2 regions of the Mycobacterium heraklionense genome follow, and region 2 is predicted to be linked to the other one. Evidence: riboswitches for the same ligand, from Rfam matches in the RefSeq annotation. Region 2 holds a riboswitch; the other holds the start of a gene.
What was found. Region 2 has a riboswitch for cobalamin ahead of K3U94_RS17835 (VWA domain-containing protein). Riboswitches for the same ligand answer to the same signal wherever they lie in the genome.

Region 1 (14,325 bases), 2.5 Mb from region 2:
CGCACGTACCGCGCAACGCAGCACCTCGTCATGGGAATGACCGGCTGCCGTCCGCACCTCGGTGACCCGCAACCGGTTCTCGCTCAACGTACCGGTCTTGTCGAAGCACACCACGTCGACGCGGCCCAGGGCCTCAACGGAGCGGGGGACCCGTACCAGCACACCGGATTTGGTGAGGCGCTGCGCTGAGGCGTGCTGAGCCAGCGTCGCCACCACCGGCAGGCCCTCGGGGACAGCGGCGACGGCCACCGACACTCCGTTGGCCACCGCCTGCTGCAGCCGGGTGGCCCGCAACACCCCGAGCACGCTGACCAGACCGCCGGCCATCAGACTCAGCGGCCAGGTCCGGCTGGTGATCTGTCCGAGCTGATGGGTCAGGCCGATATCCCCGTGCCGGCTGGTGACAAGGTCGGCGGCGCGCCGCACCTCGGTGTCGGGGCCCACCGCGGTCACCAACGCCAGACCGGTCCCGGAGGCCACGGTGGTGCCCGCGAACAGCATGCAGCGCCGCTCGGCCAGCTCGGCGCCCGGGGTGGCGTCGATCTGCTTGGTCACCGGCAACGACTCACCGGTCAGTGAGGCCTCGTCGACCTCCAACTTCTCCTGTTCGATCACACGGGCGTCCGCGGGCACCACATCGTCGGGACCCACCTCGATCAGATCCCCACGCTGCAGCTGCTCGGGGAGCACTTGAACACGGTCGCGTGCGCCATCGGGCCGGATCGTCACCTTCCAGGCGGGCGGGATCTGCTCGGCCAGTAGCCGATCCAGCCGCAGCTCGGCACTCAACCGTTGGCCGGCCGCCAGGACGGCGTTGCTGACCAGGACAGAGCCGACCATGAGCGCGTCGATTGGCGCGCCCAGCAGCGCGGTGGCAGCGGCACCCAGTCCGAGGACGGGCGTCAGCGGGTCGGACAGTTCGTCACGCACCGCATCGAGGAACTGCCAGACCACGTGCCGCTTGGCGGTGCCGGCGTCCGGCGCGAAGTCGGGCTGCGACGGCGAGGACAAGGCGGCACGCACCTGTTCGACCGACATCGCATGCCATTCGTCGACGGGGACCGGCCGGGGCAGCGGCGCCGTGATCACCTGGCGGGCCGACCAGTAGCCGGACACCAGACCCACGGCCGCGCCCAGCGCGACCGGTTCGGGACCGCGTCCTCGCACCGTGGGAATGAGCAGCATCGAACCCAATGCCGAAGCGCCGGTGGATAAGGCGATACCAAGGCGGGTGGCCGCCTGGGCTGCGGGCAGGGCATGCAGTACCCGCCATACCCCGGACAAGTCATCGACGATCAGGTCCGCCACCGGCTCGCTGGCGTCGGGCAGGATGCCGACGCCGAGGTCGGCCGCCGACAGCGCCTGGGTAGCCGTCGAGGAGATCACCGCGACGGTGTGGCCTTCCTGTTGGTAGGCCCGCACCGCGTCGAGCAGCGCTTCGTCGATCGAATCGCCTGTCATTGGAGCGATTTCGTCGAACGCGGGCCGAAGTACACCCAGGCCGATGGCGTCGTCCGCGGTCACTGTCTGCACCTGGGCGCGCTGTGTCTCAGCGAGTGTCGCTGCCGCCAGCGGATGCGGGGCCGGAGCAAACAGTGCCTCGGTGCCGGGGCGGCCGGTGACGGGATGCCAACCTGGCCGCAGGTCACCTTCCTCGAGCATCGCCCGGGCGCTCTCCCAGGCGGTCAGATCCTTCTCGTCGGCGCCGCGAAGTCGCGCCAAGCGCAACGACTCGGTCCGCAGCACCCGCGGATCGAAGATCACCACGTCGACGCGGTCCAGCCGGCGCAGGCTGTCAGGGTCGATCTGCAGTGCCTCGTCCCGGTTCGCCAGCCCGCGGCCCAACGTGGCTGCGAACGATTCGTGAGTGGCTCGGGTCGCTTTGGGCACCGCGACCAGTGCGGCATTGCCGGCCAGTTCGGGGTCGCGACTGGTCGCGGCGACGACGGCTGCGCCGATCGCCTGAATCCAGGTCCCGCGTTGCAGGTTTTGGTCGACCGGGCTCTCCGGGGATTCCGCCGTGCGCTGGGCCGACCCGGCAACCGGACGGGCCAGCTCCGGCTCGCGCCGCGCCCAGGCCCGGGCGTCGGCGCGCGCTTCGGCGGCCCTGATGGTGTTGATCGCCAGGTCCACGGCCAACATCGACGGCGCCGCCCCGAGTGCGTTGACGGCGGTGGTCGCCATCCCCAACGCAGTGGCGGTGGCGCGCTTGCCGATTCGTTCCTCCAGCAGACGGCGCAGTTGTGGCTGGTGGTCCAGGGTGATGACAGCGCCCTGGAGACTGGAGGGCAACCGGCGAAACCGCAGAACGCGACTGGCAACTGCGAGACCCAGGCCGACGGCGTTGATGCCGGCCATCGCGGCGCTGCTGACCGCTATCAGACCATCGCCGGGTTCGGGGGCCGGGCGAAGGTGTCGCCGTGGGTGCTCGACCTCCGCCGGCGGGTCGGCAACCACGTCATAGCCCGGTTCGGCATCGTCGATCAGAGCGGCTATCGAGGGGGGCATCGGTCTCCTTCGCTCGGCGACCGAATCCTTGGAGATAGCCCGCGGGACCTTCGGTCGACATGGTGAATCGTCCGAAGGTCTCGCTCGCGAAAGTCCTGGGTCCGCTGAATGACCGGGCGGGTCGAACCGCCGTATTGACGACCATTCACATCCGCCACCGGTGTGGCGGGTAGGAACTACTCCCCTTCCCGATCGAACCTAGGGCCGGCAGGCAGCGGACAGCTGAACGCCGGCGAGACCCGACTTGAAATGCCGGTGAATGCTCTGCGTCGCAGACGGTTCCAGGTTCAGGCGCCCGGCGACCAATAGGCGAGCATCTCGGCGAAGGTGTCGAATGCCGGTTTCGAAATGCCGTAGGGAGCCTCGAAGTGCAGGCTCAACGGGAAGCCCAATTCGGCCACCCCGTCGATCACCCGCTTATACAGATCGAGCAACAGGCGGCGTTTGACGTCGGGTTCGCCTGCGGCCAGAGTCCGCACGAAGGCCTGCTCGGCGGCGACGGCTTCGTTGCCCGGGTCCTGGATCAGCCAATCGATCAGCCCGACTTTGGACTCCATCTTCGGCACGAAGCCGAACGACAACAGGACCTCCGGCCGGTGGTCACTGGCGTGCTTGAAGTCGCGGAGGAATCCCACAATCGCATCGGAGTAGAGCAGCTGTGTCATCCCGAAGGTGGCGCCCCGGTCGCATTTGAAGGCGAAGCGTTCCTGCTCTGAGTCTCGTGTCGGGATGAGGATGACACCCCGGTTGTCGACCAGATCGTCGAATTTCGACAGGGCATCGGTGGGTGCGACGCCGCTGCCCTCACCGTCGTTCAGCGTGCGCGGGACGCCGACGAAGATGATTCCGTCGAACCCGGCCTGGCGCAGACCCGACAGTCGCGTCCGCAGTGCCGTCTCGTCGAGGAAGGCGGTGACCTGCGTGCACAGCCCGTGTACGCCGGGCAGTTCGGGGTGAATGACCGACCAGAAGTCGGAGACATCGAGTTTGGGTTGGATCTCGACCGGCCGGTCGTCATCCTCGGGGATCAACCCGGGGATCATGACATGACCGATCCGGCCCGCGATACCCGCTTGCTCGGATAACTGCAGGACCTTGTGGGCCTCTTCGCGGGCGTGCTCGACTCCGCGATCGGTGTTGGGCGGCACCAATTCCAGTGCGATGGTGTTCAACGGCACCAGGGGACTCCGTATCTCATTAGAACGGACATGTTGCGCCCCAGAGACAGCTCTGGGGCGCAACATGTCAGACGGTCACAGGCTGGCGCGAGCTTCCTTCGCAGCGGCGACCAGGTTGGCCAACGACGCGTTCACCTCGTCGGTCTTGCGGGTCTTCAGGCCGCAGTCCGGGTTGACCCAGAGCCGTTGTGCCGGAACAGCATCCAGCGCCTCGCGCAACGACGTAGCCATCTCGTCGGTGCTCGGCACCCGCGGCGAGTGGATGTCGTAGACACCCGGGCCCACCCCGTTGGAGAAACCGATCGCGTTGAGGTCGTCGAGCACCTCCATGTGCGAGCGTGCCGCCTCGATCGAGGTGACGTCGGCGTCCAGGTCTGCGATCGCACCGATCACCTCACCGAACTCCGAGTAGCACAGGTGGGTGTGGATCTGCGTCGCATCGGAGACCCCCGAGGTGGACATCCGGAACGAGCCGACCGCCCAGTCCAGGTAGGCCGCCTTGTCGGCGTCGCGCACCGGCAGCAGCTCGCGCAGCGCGGGCTCGTCGACCTGGATCACCGCGATGCCGGCCTTCTCCAGGTCCACCGTCTCTTCGCGGATGGCCAGCGCCACCTGGTAGGCGGTGTCGGCCAGCGGCTGGTCGTCACGGACGAACGACCAGGCCAGGATGGTGACCGGACCGGTGAGCATGCCCTTGACCGGCTTGTCGGTCAGCGACTGGGCGTAGGTGGCCCAGTCGACCGTCATCGGGTGCGGCCGCGTGACGTCGCCGAACAGCACCGGCGGGCGCACGCAGCGGCTGCCGTAGGACTGCACCCAGCCGTTGCTGGTGGCGAAGAAGCCGTCCAGCTGCTCGGCGAAGTACTGCACCATGTCGTTGCGCTCCGGCTCGCCGTGCACCAGCACGTCCAGGCCCAGCTCCTCCTGCAGCTTGATGACGGCCGCGATCTCGGCCTTCATCCGGTTGGTGTACTCCGCGTCGTCGATCTCTCCGGCCACCAGCGCGGCACGGGCCTTGCGGATCTCCACGGTCTGCGGAAACGAGCCGATCGTGGTGGTCGGCAACGGCGGCAGGTGCAGCCGCTCGTCCTGCGCGGCGCGGCGCGCCTCGGCCGAACCGCGCTGGATCCCGGCCTCCTTGATCTTGGCGATCTGGGAGCGCAGCGCCGCGTTGTTCAGCCGCGGGTCGGACTTGCGGGAGGCGACCGCGGCGTTGGACGCGGCGATCTCGTCGACCACCGCTTCGCGGCCCTCACGCAGCGCGCGGGCCAAGGTGGCCACCTCCGTCACCTTCTCGGCGCCGAACGCCAGCCAGCTGCGCAGCGCGTCGTCCAGACCGGTCTCGGGCTCCAGCGAGTAGGGCACGTGCAACGTCGAGCACGACGTAGACACAGCTACGGCACCGGCTGGACCCAGCAGCGCCGCCAGCTTGGCCAGCGCGGCCTGCAGGTCGGTGCGCCAGATGTTGCGGCCGTCGACGACACCGGCGACCAGCGTCTTGGAGGCCAACTCCGGCACTGCGGCGATGGCGGTGTTGGGGCCGTAGACCAGGTCGACGCCGATCGCCTCGACCGGGGTGCGGGCCAGGGCCGGCAGCCCGGCGCCGGGGTCGCCGAAGTAGGTGGCCACGAAGATCGACGGCCGCTTGCTCAGCCCGCCGAGGCGGTTGTACACCTGCTCGGACAGCGCGGGGGCGTCGGCAGAGATGTCGGTCACCAGCACCGGCTCGTCGATCTGTACCCACTCGGCGCCGGCGTCGGCCAGCTTGCCCAGCAGCTCGGCGTAGACATCGGTCAGCTCGTCGAGGCGGGAGATCGGCGCAGGCGCACCGTCGACGGCCTTGCTGAGCAGCAGGAACGTGACCGGTCCGATGATCACCGGACGGGCCACGTTTCCGCCGAAGCCCTGTCCCTGGGCCTCGGAGAGCTCGGAGAGCACCTTGGCGGGGTTCAGCGTGAACGTCGTGTCCGGGGCGATCTCGGGAACGATGTAGTGGTAGTTGGTGTCGAACCACTTCGTCATCTCCAGCGGGGCGATCTCCTTGTTGCCCCGGGCCGCGGCGAAGTAACGGTCCAGCTCGTCGGCGACGCCGGCCACCCGGGCCGGGAGAGCACCCAGCAGCACCGCGGTGTCGAGCATCTGGTCGTAGTAGGAGAACGTGTTCACCGGCACCGAGTCCAGCCCGGCGGCGGTCAGCTGAGCCCAGGTGTCGCGGCGCAGGCCGGCGGCCACCTTCTTCAGTTCGTCCTGGCCGATCCGGCCGGCCCAGTAGCTTTCGGTGGCGCGCTTGAGTTCACGTCGAGGCCCGATTCGCGGCGAGCCGAGAACGGTTGCGGTAAAAGGTTGAACGGTCACGATGTGGTCCTTCAATTGACGAGGGTGGGTCAACGCCAGCAGCCGCCCAGCTGATCCGGTCCCGTGCCTATATAAAGCACTATAACCCTCAAAACCAGACGCCCATTCCGCGAGGCGTTGATCCGCCGGGCGCGGCGCGCCCGGCACAACGGGCAGGTATTCGGACTCGCAGGCGCGCACCGAGGTGCTCCTAGTGGCCGTCGCTTCCCAGCCGGTGGGCGAACCCGTGACCAGTGCTTTGTGACGGCGGTCGTTCCTGCATACCGCTGCGGGACAGTCCCGGATTCTCACCGGGTTCCCTCTCGCGCTCCGCGGAAAACCGCGTTGCGCTCGATGCCGAAACCGCCTTGCGGCGACGACGGCAAACCAGTTGCGTGATCGAGATTACCCTGGCCGACCGGCCGCAAGTGCCTCCGGGATGGGCGTCCGGCCGTCGTTGAACTCGATGGTGCGCCCGACCGTCGAGTCGTTGGACAGGCAGGCCGCGATCGCTAACGCGACGTTGCCGCGTGACACCTGTCCTTTGTTGGCGTCCGGGCCGACGGCGATCCGGCCGGTCGCAGGATCGTCGGTGAGTCGGCTCGGCCCCAGCACCGTCCAGTCCAGATCCGTGGCCCGCAGGTGGGCGTCGGCGGCGGCCTTGGCCTGCGCGTACGGGAAGAACGGATCCTCTTCGGGAACACCATGGTCGGGGCCGGCGCCGAAATAGGACACCATCACGAACCGCCGGACACCGGCTTTCGCGGCGGCGTCGATGCTGCGGATCGCCGCGTCGCGGTCCACGGCGTAGGTGCGTGCCGGGTTGCCACCGCCGGCGCCGGCGGAGAACACCACCGCGTCATGGTCGGCCACGAGCCGGGCCAGGCCGTCGGTGTCGAGCTGCTCGATGTCGGCCACCACCGGGACCGCGCCGGTGATCGCGACCTCTTCGGCGTGGTCGGGGTTGCGGAACACCGAAGTGACCTGGTCGCCGCTCCCGGCGAGGAGGCGGGCGAGCAGCAGGGCGACCTTGCCGTGGCCGCCGATGATCACGGTGCGTGCCATGGAATCGACGGTACGCGGAAGCCCGGAGTGACCCCCGCTGACGCCGGCCGAGCGCGCCGGTCGACAATCGAGGCAACAAGACCCCAAACGAACTTAAGGAGCACCCATGGCTGAAGCCGTCATCGTCGAAGCGGTGCGCGCGCCTGTCGGCAAGCGCAACGGCGGACTGTCCGGGGTACACCCGGCCGAGCTGTCCGCCCAGGTGCTCAACGGGCTGGTCAACCGGGCCGGCGTGGACCCGGCGCTGGTCGACGACGTGATCTGGGGTTGCGTCATGCAGGCCGGGGAGCAGGCCCTCGACATCGGTCGTACCGCCGTGCTGAGCGCGGGCTGGCCGGAGACGGTGCCCGCGGTGACCGTGGACCGCCAGTGCGGGTCCAGCCAGCAGTCGGTGCACTTCGCCGCCGCCGGCGTGATCGCCGGACACTACGACGTCGTGGTCGCCGGCGGCGTCGAGTCGATGTCGCGTACCCCGATGGGCTCCTCGCTGGCCAACGGCGGGCGCCCGTACGGGGAGTCCTTCAAGGCGCGCTACAGCCAGACCCCCAACCAGGGCATCGGCGCGGAGATGATGGCCACCAAGTGGGGCCTGAGCCGCACCGCGCTCGACGAGTTCGCGCTCGCCTCGCACGAAAAGGCCGGTGCCGCACAGGACTCCGGTGCCTTCAAGGACGAGATCGTCTCGATCACCGACTCCGAGGGCAATGTCGTCAGCGAGGACGAGGGCATCCGCCGCGGCACCACGCTGGAGAAGATGGCACAGCTCAAGCCCGCCTTCAAAGAGGACGGCGTGATCCACGCGGGTAACTCCAGCCAGATCTCCGACGGCTCGGCGGCGCTGCTGTTCATGTCGGCGGCCAAGGCACGCGAACTGGGTCTGACCCCGCTGGCGCGGGTGCACACCGCGACGCTGGCCGGTGCTGACCCGGTGATGATGCTGAGCGCGCCGATCCCGGCAACCCAGAAGGCGCTGCAGCGCTCCGGTCTGAGTGTCGACGACATCGGGGTGTTCGAGGTCAACGAGGCGTTCGCCCCGGTGCCCATGGCCTGGCTGGCCGACATCGGTGCCGACCCGAAGAAGCTCAACCCCAACGGCGGTGCGATCGCGCTGGGCCACCCGCTCGGCGGCTCCGGCGCCCGGATCATGACCACCATGCTCTACCACATGCGCGCCAACGGGATTCGCTACGGACTGCAGACCATGTGTGAAGGCGGCGGCCAGGCCAACGCGACCATCCTGGAGCTGCTGTGAGTGCTGGAGCTGCTGTGAGTGACGCGGCCGTTCTGGTAGAACGGCGCGGAAACGTCCTGCTGATCACGATCAACCGGCCCGAAGCCCGCAATGCGATCAACGGCGCCGTCAGCGCCGGCATCGGCGACGCCTTGGCGGCGGCTCAAGACGACGACGAGGTGCGCGCGGTCGTTCTCACCGGAGCCGGCGACAAATCGTTCAGTGCCGGAGCCGACCTCAAGGCGATCGCCAACCGGGAGAACATCTACCACCCCGAACACCCGGAGTGGGGTTTCGCCGGCTTCGTGCAGCACTTCATCGACAAACCCGTCATCGCGGCGGTCAACGGCACCGCGCTGGGAGGCGGCACCGAGATCGCGCTGGCCAGCGATCTGGTGATCGCCGAGCAGCGTGCCCAGTTCGGGCTGCCCGAGGTCAAGCGCGGCCTGATCGCCGGCGCCGGCGGGGTGTTCCGCATCATCGATCAGCTGCCCCGCAAAGTTGCCCTGGAGCTGCTCTACACCGGGGAGCCCATCTCGGCGGCCGACGCGGCCCGCTGGGGACTGGTAAACCGCGTGGTCGAGGACGGCGGGGCGCTGGAGGCAGCCCTGGAGCTGGCCGAACGGATCACCGGCAACGCGCCGCTGTCCGTGCGGGCCAGCAAGCGGATCGCCTACGGCGTCGATGACGGGGCCATCCCCGGCGAAGTGGACGGTTGGGCCCGAACCGGCCGAGAGTTCTCCGCCCTGCTGCGGTCCGAGGACGCCAAGGAGGGACCCCGGGCGTTCGCCGAGAAGCGCGCACCAGTGTGGAAGGCGCGTTGAGCGGCGTGCCCGAGCCGCTTCTCATCTCCATCCGCGGGCGCGCCCCGCAGCTGCACCCGGAGGCCTGGGTGGCGCCCAACGCCAGCCTGATCGGCCAGGTCAGCCTGGCCGCCCGGGCCAGCGTCTGGTACTCGGCGACGCTACGTGCCGAGGTCGAGCCGATCGAGATCGGCATCGACACCAACATCCAGGACGGCGTGACCGTCCACGTCGACAAGGAGTTCCCCTGTCGAGTCGGGGCGCACGTCAGCGTCGGGCACAACGCGGTGCTGCACGGCTGCACAATTGAGGACGACTGCCTGATCGGGATGGGAGCGATCGTCCTCAATGGCGCCGTGGTGGGGGAGGGGTCGCTGGTCGCGGCCGGTGCCGTCATCCCGCAGGGGATGGTGGTGCCGCCGCGGTCACTGGTGTCGGGGGTGCCGGGCCGGGTACGACGAGACCTGAGCGAGGCCGAGGTCCGCAACAATCGGTACAACGCCGCGGCGTACCGGCGACTGATCGAAGTCCATCGAGCGAACTAACGCATTCGGGCCACCGGCCGCCGTTTCGCCGCTACGTTTTAGGGACGTTGCTCAACCCGCCGCTGAGGGGACGTCCTCCTATGACCCAGATCAGTCCATCCCGCCCCGGCCTGCTGCGCGAGATCACCGACATCATGACCAGGGTCGCCCTGCCCTATCACGAACCGCGGGCAGTGGTGCAGCGGCGTCGCGTCGTCGTCGGAGTGGTGGTGCTGATCGGTGCCGCGGTGCTGGTCGCCATGCACAGCAAGCTTCCAGGCGACCCGGCGTTCTACTGGCTGTCGCTGGTCTTGGCCGCGGTCTGGACCGTGGGGGCCGTGGTGGCCGGACCGCTGCACCTGGGGGTGTTGCGGTTCCGCGGGCGCAACGAGCGGCCGGTGTTCACCGGCACCGGCGTCGGCCTGGTACTCGGCGGGGTGTTCCTGCTGGGCGGGCTTGCGGTGCAAGACATTCCGCCGCTGGCCGATCAGGTGGTCGCGATCCTGGCCTACACCACCGAGGTCTCGTGGCGGCTGGTGGTGCTGATCGCCCTGGTCAACGCGATCGCCGAGGAGCTGTTCTTCCGCGGCGCGCTGTTCAGCGCGTTCGGTCGCCGCTCCCCGCTGGTGTTTTCGACCCTGCTCTACGTTGCGGCGATGATGGCCGCAGGCAACCTCATGGTGGGATTGGCTGCGCTGGTGCTCGGCACCGTCTGCGCCATCGAGCGTCGAGCCACCGGTGGGATACTGGCGCCCGTGCTGACCCACCTGGTGTGGGGGCTGATGATGGTGCTGGCGCTGCCCCCGATTTTCGGGATGTAGCCCCCAAATTCCGCGCGAGTGTGCGTGTTTGCCCCGCGACACGCCGTCGCGCGTGGCATTCTGCGCACGCTCGCCAAATCAGAAGTCGGTGAAATTGGCCGAACGACGCTCCTGAAAAGCGCGGGCTCCCTCGCGGAAGTCGTGGGAGTTCAACAGGATTGACTGCCCGACGTACTCACGGTCCAGGGCCGCGTTCAGCTCGGTCAAGGTCGCGGCGTTGATGGCCTGCTTGGTCTTGGCCAACGCCTTGGCCGGGCCGGCCAGCAAGGTGGCCAGCAGCTTGTCCACCTCGGCGTCGAACTCCTGCGCCGGGTACACCGCGCTGATCAGCCCCCACTCCAGTGCTTCGGCAGCCGACAGTCGTTCGGCCAGCAGCGCCAGCCGCATGGCGCGGGTGCGGCCGACGGCCGCGGCGACCAGCGCTGAGGCGCCACCGTCGGGCATCAGCCCAATCTTGGTGAACGCCAACAAGAAAAATGCCTTGTCCGAGGCCACGACCAGGTCGCAGGCCAGGGCCAGGGATACCCCGACGCCGGCGGCCGGACCCTGCACCACGGCCACCACCGGCCGCGGCAGCGCGACGATCGCCCGGATCGCGCGGTTGGCCTCGACGATGATCTCGGTCGGCAGCTCGTCGGCTGCGTCCTCGGCGCCGATCCCGGCTCCGGAGCTGAACCCGCGCCCGGCGCCGCCGAGCCGCACCGCGCGCACCCGCGGGTCGCGGGCGGCGGCTTCCATCGCGTCGGCGATACCGGCCAGCACCGGCGTGGTCACCGAGTTGAGGCTGTCCGGGCGGTCGATGGTCACCGAGAGGACCCCGTCGGCCAGGGTGACGGACACACCCGCCGTCGGGGCGAGGGTGTCGATGCCGGAGTCGATTGCAGTCATGGGTGTCACCTTAGGATGCAGATCACACAGGCACACGACGAGGAGGCAGATATGGCGGGACCACTGGCGGGGCTGCGGGTCATCGAGCTGGCCGGGATCGGACCGGGACCGCACGCGGCGATGATCCTCGGCGACCTGGGCGCTGACGTGGTCCGCGTGGAGCGGCCGCAGAAATTCGGTGGCGGGGCCAGCAAGGACACCATGCTGCGCAACCGGCGCTCGGTGACCGCCGACCTGAAGTCGCCGGAAGGCCGCGACCTGGTGCTGCAGCTGGTGGCCAAGGCCGACGTGCTGATCGAGGGCTTCCGGCCCGGCGTCACCGAGCGGCTCGGCCTCGGCCCCGAGGACTGCGCCAAGGTCAATGAGCGGCTGATCTATGGCCGCATGACCGGCTGGGGGCAGACCGGCCCGCGTGCTCAGCAGGCTGGCCACGACATCAACTACATCTCGCTGAACGGGCTGTTGCACTCCGTCGGCCGCAAGGGCGAACGTCCCGTGCCGCCGCTGAACCTGACCGGCGACTTCGGCGGCGGGTCGATGTTCCTGCTGGTCGGCATCCTGGCCGCGCTGTGGGAGCTGCAGCGTTCCGGCAAGGGTCAGGTGATCGACGCGGCGATGGTCGACGGGGCCAGTGTGCTCTCGGCGATGATGTGGAGCTTCCGCTCGCAGGGGCTGTGGAGTGACGAGCGTGGCGTCAACATGCTCGACACCGGTGCGCCCTACTACGACACCTACGAGTGCGCCGATGGGAAGTATGTGTCGGTCGGCTCGATCGAGCCGCAGTTCTACGCGGAACTGCTGGCCAAGCTGGAGCTGGACCCCGCCGAGTTGCCGGCGCAGAACGACGTCAGCGGCTGGCCCGTGCTGCGGGAGAAGCTGACCGCGGCGTTCGCCGCCCACGACCGTGACCACTGGGCTCAGGTGTTCGCCACCTCCGATGCCTGCGTGGCGCCGGTGTTGGCCTTCAACGAGGTGCAGGCCGACTCGCACATCACCGAACGCGACACCTTCTATGACGTCGACGGTTATCTGCAGCCGATGCCGGCGCCGCGGTTCTCCCGCAGCGTTCCCGACGTCCCGACGCCGCCGGCCGTTCTGGGAGCCGACAACGAGACCATCCTGAACGACTGGGTATAGTCCCGACCAACCAGACGGTTGGGACTGAGAGGGGCCAAGGGAGTGCAGATCAAGGACGCGGTAGCCGTTGTCACCGGCGGTGCCTCCGGGTTGGGGTTGGCGACGGCCAAACGCCTGCTGGATGCGGGTGGCCAGGTCGTGGTGATCGACCTCAAGGGCGAGGACACCGTCAAGGAGCTCGGTGACCGGGCCCGCTTCGTGGAGGCCAACGTGGCCGACCCCGATGCGGTCAGCGCGGCCCTGGACGTCGCGGAGTCGCTCGGCCCGGTGCGGATCAACGTGAACTGCGCCGGCATCGGCAATGCGATCAAGACGCTGAGCAAAGATGGCGCGTTTCCGCTGGATGCCTTCACCAAGATCATTCAGGTCAACTTGATCGGCACGTTCAACGTCCTGCGGCTGGCAGCGGAGCGGATCGCCAAGACCGAGCCGATCAACGGTGAGCGTGGCGTCATCATCAACACCGCCTCGGTGGCGGCGTTCGAGGGCCAGATCGGGCAGGCCGCCTACTCGGCGTCCAAGGGCGGCGTGGTCGGTATGACGCTGCCGATCGCCCGTGACCTGTCGCGTGAACTGATCCGGGTCTGCACCATCGCTCCGGGCCTGTTCAAGACGCCGCTGCTGGGCTCGCTGCCTGAGGAGGCGCAGAAGTCGCTGGGCGCGCAGGTGCCCCACCCGTCGCGGCTCGGTGACCCCGACGAGTACGGCGCACTGGCCGAGCACATCATCAACAACCCGATGCTCAACGGCGAGGTCATCCGCCTCGACGGTGCGATCCGGATGGCCCCGAGGTAGGAGAGACGATGGCTATTACAACGAAGTTCACCGAGGTATTCGGGGTCGAGCACCCCATCGCTCAAGGCGGCATGCAGTGGGTGGGTCGCGCGGAGCTGGTGGCGGCGGTGGCCAACGCCGGGGCGCTGGGTTTCCTCACCGCGCTCACCCAGCCGACGCCGGCCGACCTGGCCAACGAGATCGCCAAGACGCGGGATCTGACCGACAAGCCGTTCGGGGTGAACCTGACCATCCTGCCCGCGATCAACCCACCGCCCTACGACGAGTACCGGCAGGTCATCGTCGACGCCGGCATCAAGATCGTGGAGACGGCCGGATCCAATCCGGCTCCGCACCTGCCGATGTTCCATGACAACGGAATCAAGGTGCTGCACAAGTGCACCTCGGTGCGCCACGCCGTCAAGGCGCAGAGCCTGGGCGTGGATGGCATCAGCATCGACGGTTTCGAGTGCGCCGGGCACCCCGGCGAAGACGATGTCCCCGGCCTGGTGCTGATCCCGGCCGCTGCCGCCAAGATCGAGATCCCGATGATCGCCTCCGGCGGTTTCGCCGATGCCCGCGGCCTGGTCGCGGCGCTGGCGCTGGGCGCCGACGGCATCAACATGGGATCGCGGTTCATGTGCACCGTGGAGTCGTGCATCCACCAGAACGTCAAGGAAGCGATCGTGGCCGGTGACGAGCGCGGCACCGAGCTGATCTTCCGGTCGTTGCACAACACCGCTCGGGTCGCCAGCAACGCGGTGTCCCGCGAGGTGGTCGAGATCCTCAACAAGGGCGGTCAGTTCCCGGACGTGCAGGAGCTGGTGGCGGGCGTGCGCGGCCGCCGCGTCTTCGACGAAGGCGACGTCGACGCCGGAATCTGGACGGTGGGCACGGCAATGGGGCTGATCAACGACATCCCGACCGTCGACGAGCTGGTGTCACGGATCGTTTCGGAGGCCGAAGAGATCATCCTCGGGCGCCTGGGCAACATGGTCGAGGACGACGACGAGGAGAACGTCGCCTAATCGGCCGCCTGAGTTTGCGTCAAGGGCTGCGATC
Region 2 (14,325 bases):
CGGGCACGCTGGGCGCGATCAAGGACACCATGTTCGGCCCGGCGGTGGCGGCACTGGGCGGTTGAGCCCCACACGTCCCACCTGTCACCGGAGGGCGGGGGCATGTCTGTCGCCCGCCTTTGAGCGACAATTCAGTCCGTGCACGCCAAACCCGCCACCGGCAGCGCTGACTTAACGGGTGTTGTCGCGCAAAGGCGGGCAACTGCGGTATGCCCTCCCCCGCGTGGCGGGTGTGACAGATGAGGACGAGGGCCGACCGGTGCCCGGGCGTGCTGCGCCCCTGGGTGGCCGACGACGGACTGCTGGTGCGGCTGCGCCTGGTCGGCGGTCGACTGCCGGCCGCATCGCTGGCCCGCTTACTGCAGGTCAGCGCCGAGTTCGCCGACGGTTCGGTCTACCTGACCAAGCGGGCCAACCTGCAGCTGCGCGGGTTGGCCGATCACCGGGGTGAGCTGGCCCCCGAGGCGGTGGCCGCCCTGGAGTCGACCGGGCTGTTGCCGTCGCGCAGCCACGAGCTGATCCGCAACATCCTGGTCTCGCCGCAGACCGGCCACGCCGGCGGGCGGGCGGACCTACGACCGGTGGCGGCGCGGCTGGACGCCCTGCTGTGCGGCGACCCGCGACTCGCCGGGTTGCCCGGCCGCTTCCTGTTCGTCCTCGACGACGGCCGCGGCGACCTGCTGGACCGCTCCGCCGATACCGGCCTGGTTGCGCTCAGCAGCACGGCGGCGCAGCTGCGGATCGGCGAGCACTGGGGTGCCGTGATCGGTCTCGAGGACGCCGCGACGCGGCTCGCCGAGCTGGCCGGAGCCTTCCAGACCGCCCGCGGCGACGGACCCGACGCGCCCTGGCACATCCGGGAGCTTTCCGGGCCGCTTGCCGCCATCGTGTCCGCCGACGTACGCCTGCCCGCCCCGTCGGGTCCGTTACCCTACGGTCCGGTGCCCGGTGGCACCCATGTGCCGATGCCTGACGGGGTGCTCACCCCGGATCGCGCGCGCACGCTTCCGGTCGCCGCCGAGGTCGTCGTGACCCCATGGCACGGCATCTTCGTCCCCGCGTAGGAGTTGGCTTCGTGAACAGACCCACCAAGCGCTACGACTACATCGCCGACGGCCCGGCCATCTACCTCGAGTCGTTTGCGACCATCCGCCGCGAGTCCGAGCTGTCCCATATCCCCGCGAACGCCGAGCGGCTCGCGGTGCGGATGATTCACGGCGCCGGGCAGACCGATGTTGCCAAGGACCTGGTGATCCACCCCGACGCGGTGCCGGCCGGCCGGGCCGCGCTCGACGGCGGGGCACCGATCCTCTGCGATGCCCGGATGGTGGCGGTCGGGGTGACCGCGGGGCGGCTGCCGGCCGGCAACGAGGTGCGCTGTTACCTGCGCGACGAGCGGGTACCGGAGCTGGCGAAGGAATGGGGAACCACCCGTTCGGCGGCGGCCGTCTCGCTGTGGGAACCCGAGCTGGCCGGTGCCGTCGTCGCGATCGGCAACGCCCCCACCGCGCTGTTCCACCTGCTGGAGCTGATCCTCGACGGCGGGCCGCGCCCAGCGGTGATCGTCGGCTGCCCGGTGGGCTTCATCGGCGCCGCCGAGTCCAAGGCGGCGTTGGCCGCCCTGCACACCGACCACGGCATCGACATCCCGTTCGTGACCGTGCGCGGCCGGCGCGGCGGCTCGGCGATCACCTCCTCGGCCCTCAACGCACTCGCCTCGGATGCCGAATGACCGGCACCTTCTACGGCGTGGGCCTGGGCCCCGGCGACCCGGAACTGATCACCCGCAAGGCCGCCCGGATCATCGCCGACGCCGACGTGGTGGCCTACCACGCCGGGGTCAACAAGGCGTCGTATGCGCGCACCATCGCCGCCGACCTGATCCGGCCGGGTGTCCGCGAAGAGGAGCTGCGCTACCCCGTCACCACCGGGGTCACCGATCACCCCGGCGGCTATGCCGGCGCGCTCGCCGACTTCTATGAGGCCTCGGCGTCCAGGCTGGCCGCGCACCTGGATGCGGGTCGCACGGTGGCGCTGCTGACCGAGGGCGATCCGCTGTTCTACGGCTCGTTCATGTACATGCACGACCGGCTTTCGGCGCGCTTCGACACCGAGATCATTCCCGGTGTACCGGCATTCAGCGCCGCCACCGCCGCGCTCGGGATGCCGCTGGTGCGCCAGACCGACGTGCTGACCGTGCTGCCGGGCACCCTGGGCGAGCACGAGCTGGCGATGCGGCTGGCCGACACCGACGGCGCCATCATCATGAAGCTGGGCCGCACGTTCCCGGCAGTGCGCCGGGCCCTGGCAGCGGCGGGCCGCCTGGAGCACGCCTACTACGTCGAGCGGGCGAGTCATCCGCAACAGCGCTGGCTGCCGGTGGCCGGCATGGACGAATCCGACGAGGTTCCCTATCTGTCGCTGATCGTCGTGGACGGCGACTCCCGCAACGGGCAGCGCTCCCGCACGTCGGCCGAGCCGGCCCCCGCCGTGGTCGAACAGGTTTCCCAGCCCGCCGAGCTGCTGGTCATCGGGCTGGGACCCGGGCCCGACGGCTGGTTGACCGCCGAAGCGGCCGCCGCGCTGGAGCAGGTGGATCATGTGGTGGGCTACGGCCCCTACGTCGCGCGGGTTCCGCAGCGAGAGGGATTGCAGAGGCACACCTCGGGCAACACCGTCGAGCTCGACCGGGCCCGCTTCGCGCTGGACCTGGCCGCGCGCGGCGAGCGGGCGGCGGTGGTCTCCGGCGGGGATGCCGGGGTGTTCGGGATGGCATCAGCGGTGTTCGAGGCGGCCGATAACGAGCAATATCAACATGTTTCGGTGCGAGTGCTGCCCGCAGTCTCCGCGGTGCAGGCGGTGGCCGCGGCAGCCGGCGCCCCGATCGGTGCCGACTTCGCGGTGCTGAGCCTCTCGGATCGGCTCAAGCCCTGGGCGGTGATCGAGTCGCGGCTGCGGGCGATCGCCGAAGCCGATCTGGTGCTGGCGATCTACAACCCGGCGTCTCGCGCCCGGCCCGACCAGATCGCGATCGCGCGCAAGGTGTTGCTGGAACATCGGGACGCGGCGACGGTGGTGGTGGTCGGCCGTGACATCGGCCGGGAGTCCGAGGCACTCACCGTGACCACTCTGGGCGAGCTGGACACCGACACCATCGACATGAAATGTCTTGTCCTGGTGGGTGCCTCGTCAACCCGGGTGACGGCTGGGCGAGTGTGGACGCCGCGATGGGTGCGTTAACGGTCCAGTTCGTCGGCGCCGGCCCGGGCGCGGCGGAGCTGCTGACGGTGCGGGCCGCCCGGCTGTTGGCCGAGGCAGACGTGGTGCTCTATCCGGGCAGCTACCTGGACCCACAGGTGCTCGCCCACTGCTCGAGTACGGCCGACCTCGTCGACACCGCCGACCTGAACCTGGACGCGATCACCGACCGGCTGGTCACCGCGCACCGGGCGGGACGTGCGGTGGTGCGGCTGGTCTCCGGGGATCCCTCGCTGTACAGCGCGGTCTTCGAGCAGACCCGCCGCCTCGATGCCGCCGGGGTGCCGTGGGAGGTGACGCCCGGAGTGCCGGCGTATGCGGCCGCCGCGGCGGCGCTCGGCCGCGAGCTCACGGTCCCGCTGGTGACGCAGTCGGTGGTGTTGACCCGGGTTCAGGCCTCCTCCACCGCGATGCCGGAGCGGGAATCGCTGGCCGCATTCGCCGCCACGCAAGCCACCCTGGTACTGCACCTGGCGATCACTCGGACCCGAGAACTGATGGCCCAGCTGGAATCCGAGTACGGTCCGGACTGCCCGGTCGCGGTGGTCTATCGCGCCTCGCAGCCCGAGGAGCTGGTGCTGCGCGGGACGATCGCCGACATCGCCGACGCGGTCGAGGCGGCGGGCCTGCGGTCGGCCGCGGTCATCCTGGTCGGCCGGGCGGTGGCCGATCTGCCCGATCCGTGTGCCGGCGAGAGCCACCTCTATGACCCGGCTCGGGACCGGTCAGGGCCGGGTTAGCGCCCACTGGGTGACCGCCCGGGCCGGCGTCCAGCCGGTGAAGGACCCCAGGGGTGCGGCGTGCTCAACCTGGATGCGGGTCAGCTCGCCGCCGTGTTCGCGGTAGGCCGTCGCCAGCAGCGCCTCGGTTTCCAGCGTGACGCCGTGGGCCACCAGCCGCCCGCCCGGTACCAGCGCTGCCAGGCAGGCCGCCAGCACCCCGTCCCGGCTCAGGCCGCCGCCGATGAACACCGCGTCCGGGGCGGGCAGGTCCGCCAACACCTGCGGGGCCGTGCCGTGAACCACCCGCAACGCGGGCACCCCGAGGTTGCGGGCGTTGTCCGAGATACGTTGCGCTCTGGCATCGTTCGACTCGACAGCGAGGGCACGGCAGGTCGGATGCGAGCGCATCCATTCGATGCCCACCGAGCCGGCACCCGCGCCCACGTCCCACAGCAGCTGCCCGGGCGCCGGGGCCAGCCGCGCCAGCGCGGACGCCCGTAGGTCGCGTTTGGTGAGTTGCCCGTCGTGCTCGTAGGCGTCGTCGGGTAGGCCGGCCGCCCAGCCGGAGACCAGCGGGCCGGACAGTTCCAGGGCGACGATATTGAGCCGCGGCACCGGGCCGGCAAAGGTGGCCGCGGTGCTGTCCCGCCTGGATTCGGCCGCGCCGCCGAGGTCACCCAGCACCACCATCCGGCTCGCCCCGTAGCCGCGCTCGGTCAACAGGGCGGCCAGCTGCCCCGGGGTGGTCTGGTCCGACGACAACACCAGCACCCGTCGGCCCGGCGCCAGCTCGCGCAGCACCGCGTGCACATCGGCGGCCCGGATCACCGCGGCGGACTCCGCGGGCCAGCCCAACCGGGCCCGGGCCAGCGTGACCGACGAGACCGCCGGGACCACCGTGACCCGGTCGGCTCCGAACAGCTCGATCAACGTGCTGCCCACCCCGGACAGCAGCGGATCGCCAGAGGCCAGCGCGACCACTCGCTGCCCGGCCAGCCCGTCGAGCAGCCCGGTCAGCCCGGCCCGCAGCGGCGACGGCCAGGTGTGGCGCTGTTGGCCTTCGACCGCGGGCAGCAGGTCCAGGTGGCGCGACCCGCCGATCACGACGTCGGCCGCCAGCACCGTGTCCCGCGCCGGCCCGCCCAGCCCGGCCCAGCCGTCGGCGCCGATGCCGACGACGGCGATGCGTTCCGCGGCGGGCACCGCTAGGTCAGGCGTTCGGTGAGGAACTGCACCACCCGCTTGCGTGCCTCGTAGGCGGGGTGGCCGTCGACCTCGCGGACCTGGTCGGTGAGCACCGAGTGCGCCATCCGGGACAGGCCGTCCGGATTGCCCGGCGACGAGTCGATCTCGATCACCTCGAACGCATCGCCGAGGCGAGCTTTCAGCGTCGCGAAACGGTCGCCGGGGGCCATCTTGTCCTCGCTGAACCGCAGGCCCAGAGCGCACAGCTCGTCATTGGCGGCGCGGTCGGCGACGACACCCAGCTCGACCTCCGAGAGCCCCGGGTCGCGGCGCTGCTTCAGCGTCAGCGGTATCGGCACCGACGGTTGGCTGAGCACCGGGGCCAGCACGGAGTCGTCGACGGCCGCGGCCAGCGCGAAACCGCCGGTGAAGCACTGCCCGATCACCCCGACGCCCTTGCCGGGAGTCTTCTCGTTGAGGTCGCGGGCCAACGCCCGCAGGAACTGGGTGACCGGCCGCTGCTTGTCGGTGGCGAACGCGGCGAACTCCCGCGTCACGCAGGCCCGCGCGATCGTGGCCGCGGCGTAGCCCGGCGTGATCGCCTTACCCGGCTCGCCGAACAGCGAGGGAATCGCCACGGTGAAACCGTTGTCCACCAGGTGATTTCCCAACGCCAGCACCCCGGGGTGAATCCCTGGGATCTCCGGGATCAGCACCACGCCGGGGCCCTCGCCCTTGCGGTACACGTCGTGGGTGAATTCGCCGCCGGTGAACGGCTCGGCAACCCATCCGGTCAGGTCTGCTTCGGGTGCGGTCATGGGTCCTCTAGTCCTTTCGCCCAGGTCGGCGTCTCACGCCATGGGTGTTAGGGTATCGGCGCGAAGTGCCAGGGAAGTCGGTGTGACTCCGACGCAGGCCCGCTACGGTGTTCCGCGACGCTCTTCGGTGCGCCACGGTCAGTCCGAATACCGGCTTCGCGTTGCCAACACAGAGGTGTTGGCCACACGAGCGGAGCCTCAATGCAACAGCTGTACCCCTTTCCCGCTGTCCTCGGCGGCGACCCGGATGGCCCGGGCGGCCTCGACGACATGGCGCTGGCACTTGTCCTGAGCGCGATCTCCCCCGGTATCGGCGGGGTGCTGATCCGCGGCGAGAAGGGCACCGCCAAGTCGACGCTGGTCCGTGCGCTCGCCCAGGTGCTGCCGCCCATCGACGTGGTGGCCGGCGACCGGTTCTCTTCCGATCCGACTGAGGCGAACCCGCTCTCCCCCGACGGCCCGTTCCCCAGCGACGCCGCCGTCGAGACCCGCCCGGTGCGGCTGGTGGAGCTGCCGGTCGGCGCCACCGAGGACCGGGTGGTGGGCTCCATCCACCTGGAGCGGGCGCTCAGCGCCGGCACCGTCGACTTCGAACCGGGGCTGTTGGCGCGCGCCAATCGCGGCATCCTCTACGTCGACGAGGTCAACCTGTTGGCCGACCACCTGGTGGACCTGCTGCTGGACGCCGCGGCGATGGGCCGGTTGACCGTGGAACGCGACGCGGTCTCGGTCACCCATGCCGCGCGGTTCGTGATCGTCGGGACGATGAATCCCGAGGAGGGCGAGCTGCGCCCCCAACTGCTCGACCGGTTCGGGTTGACCGTCGAGGTGTCCGCCCCGCGCGATCCGGTGTTGCGTGCCGAGGCGGTGCGCCGGCGGCTGGCGTTCGACGCCGATCCGGATGCCTTCGCCGCGACCTACGCCGCGGCCCAAGACCGGCTGCGGGCCCGGATCCGGCAAGCCCAGGACCTGCTGCCGCAGGTGGCGCTGACCGACGCGGCGCTGGTCAAGATCGGTGAGATCTGCGCGGCATTCGACGTCGACGGTCTGCGCGGCGACATCGTCTGTGCCCGCACCGCGGTGGCACATGCGGCGTGGCAGGGACGCGACGCGGTCACCCTCGAGGACCTGCGGGTGGCCGCCCGGCTGGCCCTGCCGCATCGGCGGCGACGCAAGCCGTTCGACGCCCCGGGCCTCGATGAGGCTGAGCTCGACGAGCTACTCCCACCGGAGGATTCCGGCCCCGAGCCTGACCCGGACGGTCCGGGACCCGACGGTCCCGAGCCCGATGGTCCGCCGGATGGTTCGCCGGCACCGGAACAGCAGGACGGCCCCGCACCGACCGGGCACTCCAAGCCAGGCTCCACCTCGACCGTGGGCGCCGACTCCCCTTACCGGGCACGGCTTTTCTCGGTCGACGGCGTGGGTTCCGGACGCGCCGGCCGGCGCAGCAGGGCCCGCACCAGCTCCGGACGCCGGGTGGGCGCCACCGCATCCGGCAGCACCGGCGGACTGCACCTGTTCGAGACGCTGCGCGCCGCCGCGCCGCACCAGGGTGCCCGTGGCCGTGCCGGCGGCCGGATGATCTTGGCGGCGAACGACCTTCGTCGCGCCGTCCGGGAAGGCCGGGAGGCCAACCTGGTGCTGTTCGTGGTCGACACCTCCGGGTCGATGGCCGCCGCCGAGCGGATGCGACATGTCAAGACCGCGATCTTGTCCTTGCTGCTGGACGCCTACCGCCGCCGGGACCGGGTGGCGGTGGTGACGTTCCGCGATACGCAGGCGGAGGTGGTGTTGCCCGCGACACGGTCGGTGGAGATCGCCGCCGTCCGGCTCGACGAGTTGCCCGCCGGTGGCCGCACCCCGCTGGCCGAGGGCCTGACGGAGGCTGTCGAGGTGATCCGCCGGGAGCGACTGCGCGAGCCGGCCTGCCGCCCGCTGCTGGTAGTGCTGACCGACGGCCGGGCCACCGCCGGCGCCGACCCGGTCGAGCGCTCTCGCCTCGCCGCCGACCAGATTGCCGGGCAGGGATATTCGGCGGTCGTGGTGGACTGCGAGAACGGCCGGATGCGACTGGGGTTGGCTCGCACCCTGGCCGAGCACATGCGGGCCGAATACGTTCCGCTGCCGCAGGTGAGTGCCGAGGCGCTGACCGAGGTCGTCCGCGATGCCACCGGAAGAGGAGCCGCCTGATGCCGCAGGGACAGCCGCTGACGGTGCCCGACGACAACCTGACCACCCGCCAGCGGCGCAACCGGCCGCTGTTGATGGTGCATACCGGTGACGGCAAGGGGAAGTCCACTGCCGCATTCGGATTGGCGCTGCGCGGCTGGAATCAGGGCTTCAACATCGGGGTCTTCCAGTTTGTGAAATCCGCGAAGTGGCGGGTCGGCGAACAGACCGTGCTCGAGCGCCTGGGCGCCCTGCACGCCGAGACCGGTGAGGGCGGTCCGGTGCAGTGGCACAAGATGGGGTCGGGCTGGTCGTGGAGCCGCAAGGCCGGCGGCGTCGAGGATCACGCCGGCGACGCCGCCGAAGGCTGGGCCCAGATCAAGGAACGCCTGGCGGCGCAGACCCACGACCTGTACATCCTCGACGAGTTCACCTATCCGATGGGTTGGGGCTGGGTGGACGTCGACGACGTGGTGGAGACCTTGGCCAACCGGCCGGGCCACCAGCACGTCGTCATCACCGGCCGGCGCGCCGATCCGCGGCTGATCGAGGTCGCCGACCTGGTCACCGAGATGGGCAATATCAAGCACCCGATGGACGCCGGCCAGAAAGGCCAGCGCGGCATCGAATGGTGAGCGTGGTGGGCGTTCCCCTTCCCCGTCTGGTCATCGCCGCACCCGCGTCCGGGCATGGCAAGACCACGGTGGCCGTCGGGGTGATGGCGGCGCTGTCGGCACGCGGCCTGCAGGTCAGCGGGCACAAGGTGGGCCCGGACTACATCGACCCCGGTTATCACGCGCTGGCCACCGGCCGGCCGGCCCGCAACCTGGATCCGTATCTGGTCGGCGCCGACCGGATCGTGCCGCTGCTGCTGCACGGCGCCGCGGGCGCGGATGTCGCCGTGATCGAAGGCGTGATGGGGCTTTTCGACGGGCGCCTGGGCACCGACGGCGAGGCTTCCACCGCCCATGTCGCGGCGTTGACGGCGACGCCGGTGGTGCTGGTCGTCGACGTCTCGCATGCCTCCCGGACACACGCGGCGGTGGTGGCGGGCCTGGCTGGTTTCGATCCGGCGGTGCGCGTCGCCGGGGTGGTGCTGAACAAGGCCGGCAGTGCGCGGCACGCTGATGAAGTCGTTGCCGCTTTGCGCCCCTGCGGTATTCCGGTGCTCGGGGTGCTGCCTCGCGATGCGGGCGTGCAGACTCCGTCGCGGCATCTCGGCCTGGTACCGGCGGGTGAGCGCGGCGAGGCGGCGGCCGTGGCGGCTCGACTTGCCGGGTTGGTAGAGCAGTACGTGGACTTGGACGCGGTGTCGGCGGTGGCGCGCCAGGCTCCGGAATTGACCGGCAGCGCCTGGGATCCGGCTGCCGAGGTCACCGCCGCGTCGGGGCGGCGGCCGGTGGTGGCCGTCGCCGCGGGGCGGGCGTTCACGTTCGGCTATACCGAGACGTTCGAGCTGCTGCGCGCCGCCGGTTGCGAGGTGGTGAGCTTCGACCCGCTCACCGACACGTGTCTGCCGACCGGTACCGCCGGGATCTACCTGGGCGGCGGGTTCCCGGAGGTGTACGCAGAGCACTTGGCGGCCAACACCGCGCTGTTGGGTGCGCTGCGGGCGGCGATGGCCGCGGGAGTGCCGACCGTCGCCGAGTGTGGCGGGTTGGCCTACCTGTGCCGCCGGGTGGGTGCGGACGCCGGGGTGGGCGCGCTGCCGGGTTGTGCGGCGATGACCCCGCGCCTGACGCTGGGTTACCGGCAGGCCACGGCGGTGGCCGACAATCTGCTGGCGCGGGCGGGAGATCAGGTCACCGGGCACGAGTTTCACCGCACCCAGGTCGTTTTCGATCGCCCGGTCAGCGCGGCCTGGCAGCTTCCCGACGGGCCGGACGGCTTTGCCTCGGCGAGCCTGCATGCGTCCTACCTGCACACCCATTGGGCCGGGTATCCCGCGCTGGCCCAGCGGTTCGCCGACGCCGTGCATGGTTTCAGCGGCCCGGATCTGCACCATCACGGTGACGTCGAGGCCACACCGGGGCTGCTCGATTTCGCGGTCAACATCTACGCCGGGGCGCGCCCGGACTGGCTCGAGCACGCATTGCATGCCTCCCTCGACGACGCCGTGGCCTACCCCGATGCGTCGGCGGCCCGCGCCGCGTTGGCCGCCCGGCACGGTCTCACCGCCCCGGAGGTACTGCCCACTGCGGGGGCGTCGGAGGCCTTCGACCTGGTGGCTCGAATGCGAGCGTGGCGCTGCCCGGTGGTGGTGCATCCGCAGTACACCGGCCCGCATGCCGCGCTGAGCGCTGCCGGTCACACCGTCGGCACGGTGCTGTGCCGGGCCCACGACGGCTTCGCACTGCACCCCGACGCGGTGCCCGAAGACGCCGACCTCGTCGTCGTCGGCAACCCGACCAATCCCACCGGGGTACTGCATCCGGCGCAGACGTTGCGCCAACTGCTGCGTCCGGGCCGGGTGGTGCTGGTCGACGAGGCGTTCCTCGATGCGATCCCCGGTGAGCCGGAAACCCTATCCGGGGAGCGGCATTCGGGTCTGCTGGTCAGCCGCAGCCTGACCAAGCACTGGTCGATCCCCGGGGTTCGCGCGGGATATCTGCTCGGCGATCCCGCACTGCTCGCCGACGCGGCACGACTACAGATCCCCTGGTCGGTGTCCGCGTCGGCGCTGGCGGCCATGCTGGTGTGCTCGGATGAGCGGGCGGAACGCGAAAGCGACCGTCGGGCACGGCAATTGATGTCCTGGCGGGTGCACTTGAGTGAGGGCCTCGCCGCGCGCGAGATACGGTTCGTCGCAGGTTTGGCACCGTTTGTGCTGGCCCAGGTCGGCCGCGGGGCGCATACGGCGTTGCGCGAGAACGGTATTGCCGTGCGGCGCGCCGACACTTTTCCGGGCCTGGATGACAGCTGGGTGCGGATCGCGGTGCGGCCCCCTGACCTGACGGATCAGCTGCTGGTCACGCTCGACCGGACGCGGCGGTGATTGCGGCCCGGGCACTCGGACTGGCCCTCGGCTATGGTGCCGATCGCGTCTGGGGTGATCCGAGGCGGCGGCATCCGGTCGCCGGATTCGGGACGTGCGCACTGGCGCTGGAGCGGCAGATTTACCGCGACAATCGGGCGAGCGGGGTCGCCCACGTCCTGGTCTTGGTCGGCGGTGCCACCGGCCTGGCGTACACCGCCGAACTGCTCGCCCGAAACCCGTTGGCGCGAACGGTCCTGACTGCGGCAGTTACCTGGGCGGTGCTCGGCGGCCGGTCCCTGGAACGCGAAGCCGATACCGTGCACGCTTTGCTGGTCGCCGGCGACCTGGACTCGGCCAGGACCCGGGTCCGCAACCTGGTCGGTCGCGACACGACCGCGCTGGGCCCCGACGAGGTCGCCCGCGCCGTCGTCGAATCCGTCGCGGAGAACACCTCCGACGCGGTGGTGGCGTCGTTCGTGTGGGGGGCAGTGGCTGGGATTCCCGGCCTGATCGCGCACCGCGCAGCCAACACACTGGATGCCATGATCGGGCACCGCAACGCCCGCTACGACCGGTTCGGCTGGGCGGCAGCCCGGTTGGATGACGCGCTGGGATTGCCGGCCTCCCGGTTGAGCGGTGTCCTGGCGGCTGCTCTGGGCCCTGATGGTGCCGGCGCACTGCGGGCGTGGCACCGCAACGCCCGCCACCATCCCAGTCCCAATGCCGGAGTGGTCGAGGCCGCTTTCGCCGGGGCGCTGGGCGTGCAGCTCGGCGGGGTCAACACCTATTACGGGAATCGGCGGGAGGATCGCGCGCGGATGGGTTACGGCCGGGTGCCGGTGCCCTCCGATATTCCGCGGTCGACGCGGCTGGCGCGGCGGGTGGGCGTGGGCGCACTGCTCACCGCGGTGGCGTGGTGTCTGGGTCGCGGGAGATGAGGACGGCGGCGGCTCTCCAATCCCCTGACCGACCGGAGCTGCGGGTGCCCGTCGATAATTTAACGATTGTGCCGGTGCCTGAATTGCGCCCGTGACACGTCTGTAACAGCTCCGCCATCGAACCTTCCTAGGGTGAAGCCACTCACGCCACCTGTCACGATAGGAACTCCATTGAGTGGAAACACCACCCGCTTGCAGGCGATTGCGCAAGTCGAAGCCCATGTGCCCCCCGCTTGCAGCTTCGACCCTGCAAAAGCCCCGGGTGAGATCTTTGGCGCCAACGTGTTCACCAAGGCGGAGATGCGATCCCGGCTGCCCAAGGCGATCTACAAATCGGTGGTAGCGACCATCGAAAAGGGCGCCAAGCTTGACCCGACGGTGGCCGACGCGGTGGGCGCGGCGATGAAAGACTGGGCGTTGGAGAAGGGCGCGACCCATTACGCGCACGTGTTCTATCCGATGACAGGGCTGACCGCAGAAAAGCATGACAGCTTTCTCGAGCCCGTTTCGGACGGACAGGCGCTGGCTGAGTTCGCCGGCAAGACCCTAACCCAGGGCGAGCCTGACGCATCGAGCTTCCCGTCCGGAGGTCTGCGATCGACGTTCGAGGCCCGCGGCTACACCGGCTGGGACGTCACCAGCCCCGCCTACATTCTGGAGAATCCCAACGGCAACACCCTGTGCATCCCCACGGTTTTCGTGTCGATGACCGGCGAGGCGCTGGACTACAAGACGCCCCTGCTCCGCAGCCAACAGGCGATGGGTGCACACGCCGAGCGCATTCTGAAACTGTTCGGGCACAAGGACTTGGAGAAGGTGGTCTCGTTCTGTGGCCCCGAGCAGGAGTATTTCCTGGTCGACCGGCACTTCTTCCTGGCACGGCCCGACTTGATCAACGCCGGCCGCACCTTGTTCGGAGCCAAGCCACCCAAGGGGCAGGAGTTCGACGATCACTACTTCGGGGCGATCCCCGAGCGGGTGCTGGGGTTCATGATGGACACCGAGCGGGAGCTGTTCAAGCTCGGCATTCCGGTCAAGACTCGCCACAACGAGGTTGCCCCGGCTCAGTTCGAGGTGGCCCCGATGTTCGAGCAGGCCAATATCGCCTCAGATCACCAGCAGTTGCTGATGACCGTGTTCAAGACCATCGCCAAGAAGCACGGTATGGAGTGCCTGTTCCATGAGAAGCCCTTTGCCGGGGTGAACGGCTCAGGGAAGCACGTCAACTTCTCGGTGGGCAATGCTGAATTGGGCTCGCTACTGGTGCCGGGTGACACTCCGCACGAAAATGCCCAATTCCTGGTGTTCTGCGCGGCGGTCATCCGTGCCGTGCACAAGTTCGGCGGGCTGCTGCGCGTTTCGGTGGCCTCAGCCACCAATGACCACCGACTGGGCGCCAATGAGGCGCCGCCGGCGATCATCTCGATCTTCCTCGGCGATCAGCTCGCAGACGTCTTCGAGCAGATCGCCAAGGGCGCTGCGACGTCGTCAAAAGGTAAGGGCAGCATGATCATCGGCGTCGACACTCTGCCGGTGCTGCCCACCGACCCGGGCGACCGCAACCGCACCAGCCCATTTGCCTTCACCGGCAACCGATTCGAGTTCCGGGCACCCGGCGCGGGCCAGACCGTCGCCGTGCCGATGATCGTCCTGAACACCATCATGGCCGACTCGTTCGACTACTTGGCCACCGCGCTGGAGACAGCGGTAGCCGATGGTGAAGAGTTCGACACCGCGGTGCAGAAGCTGCTGACCGACGTCATCACCGAACATGGGGCGGTGGTCTTCAACGGGGACGGCTATTCCGAGAACTGGCAGGCCGAGGCCGCCACCCGCGGGCTGCCCAACCTCAAGACCACGCTGGACGCCATCCCGGAACTGATCAAACCCGAGGCAGTGGAAGTCTTCGAGAAATACGGCGTCTTCAACGAACGCGAGCTGCACAGCCGCTACGAGGTGCGACTGGAACAGTACGCACTGACCATCGGCGTCGAGGCCAAGCTGGCGCTCGAACTCGGCTCGACCACCATCCTGCCGGCCGCGATCCGCTACCAAACAGAGCTCGCGCAGAACGCCGCTGCATTGACCGCGGCAGGTATGACCCCGAGTTTGGCACTCCTGCAGGACGTCTCGGAGCCGATCAGCGCACTAATCGGAGCCCTGGACACCTTGAAGAAGGCCCTGTCCGATCATTCGGCGGAATCCGCGTTCGACGAGGCCAAGCATGCCCAGCAGGCGCTGTTGCCCGCCATGGA

Region 1: it holds a riboswitch for cobalamin, as region 2 does, so the genes downstream of both, metE (5-methyltetrahydropteroyltriglutamate--homocysteine S-methyltransferase) here and K3U94_RS17835 (VWA domain-containing protein) in region 2, are expected to answer to the same signal.

The regions. Positions count from the first base shown of each region.
Region 1 is NZ_CP080997.1:1,289,502-1,303,826, forward strand. Features, by position in the region: gene K3U94_RS06180 (cation-translocating P-type ATPase) at 1-2,508, opposite strand, end outside; gene K3U94_RS06185 (mycobacterial-type methylenetetrahydrofolate reductase) at 2,796-3,686, opposite strand; gene metE (5-methyltetrahydropteroyltriglutamate--homocysteine S-methyltransferase) at 3,762-6,041, opposite strand; cobalamin riboswitch at 6,176-6,381, opposite strand; gene K3U94_RS06195 (SDR family oxidoreductase) at 6,426-7,085, opposite strand; gene K3U94_RS06200 (thiolase family protein) at 7,192-8,337, shown strand; gene K3U94_RS06205 (crotonase/enoyl-CoA hydratase family protein) at 8,352-9,140, shown strand; gene K3U94_RS06210 (gamma carbonic anhydrase family protein) at 9,146-9,664, shown strand; gene K3U94_RS06215 (CPBP family intramembrane glutamic endopeptidase) at 9,745-10,464, shown strand; gene K3U94_RS06220 (enoyl-CoA hydratase) at 10,543-11,352, opposite strand; gene K3U94_RS06225 (CaiB/BaiF CoA transferase family protein) at 11,404-12,489, shown strand; gene K3U94_RS06230 (3-hydroxyacyl-CoA dehydrogenase) at 12,532-13,284, shown strand; gene K3U94_RS06235 (NAD(P)H-dependent flavin oxidoreductase) at 13,293-14,291, shown strand.
Region 2 is NZ_CP080997.1:3,744,751-3,759,075, forward strand. Features, by position in the region: gene K3U94_RS17800 (enoyl-CoA hydratase-related protein) at 1-65, shown strand, start outside; gene K3U94_RS17805 (ferredoxin-like domain-containing protein) at 240-1,064, shown strand; gene K3U94_RS17810 (precorrin-8X methylmutase) at 1,037-1,732, shown strand; gene cobJ (precorrin-3B C(17)-methyltransferase) at 1,729-3,240, shown strand; gene cobM (precorrin-4 C(11)-methyltransferase) at 3,228-3,998, shown strand; gene cbiE (precorrin-6y C5,15-methyltransferase (decarboxylating) subunit CbiE) at 3,984-5,183, opposite strand; gene K3U94_RS17830 (dienelactone hydrolase family protein) at 5,186-5,983, opposite strand; cobalamin riboswitch at 6,030-6,156, shown strand; gene K3U94_RS17835 (VWA domain-containing protein) at 6,185-8,176, shown strand; gene cobO (cob(I)yrinic acid a,c-diamide adenosyltransferase) at 8,176-8,790, shown strand; gene cobBC (bifunctional hydrogenobyrinic acid a,c-diamide synthase/histidinol phosphate aminotransferase CobBC) at 8,796-11,150, shown strand; gene cbiB (adenosylcobinamide-phosphate synthase CbiB) at 11,147-12,070, shown strand; gene K3U94_RS17855 (glutamine synthetase III family protein) at 12,242-14,325, shown strand, end outside.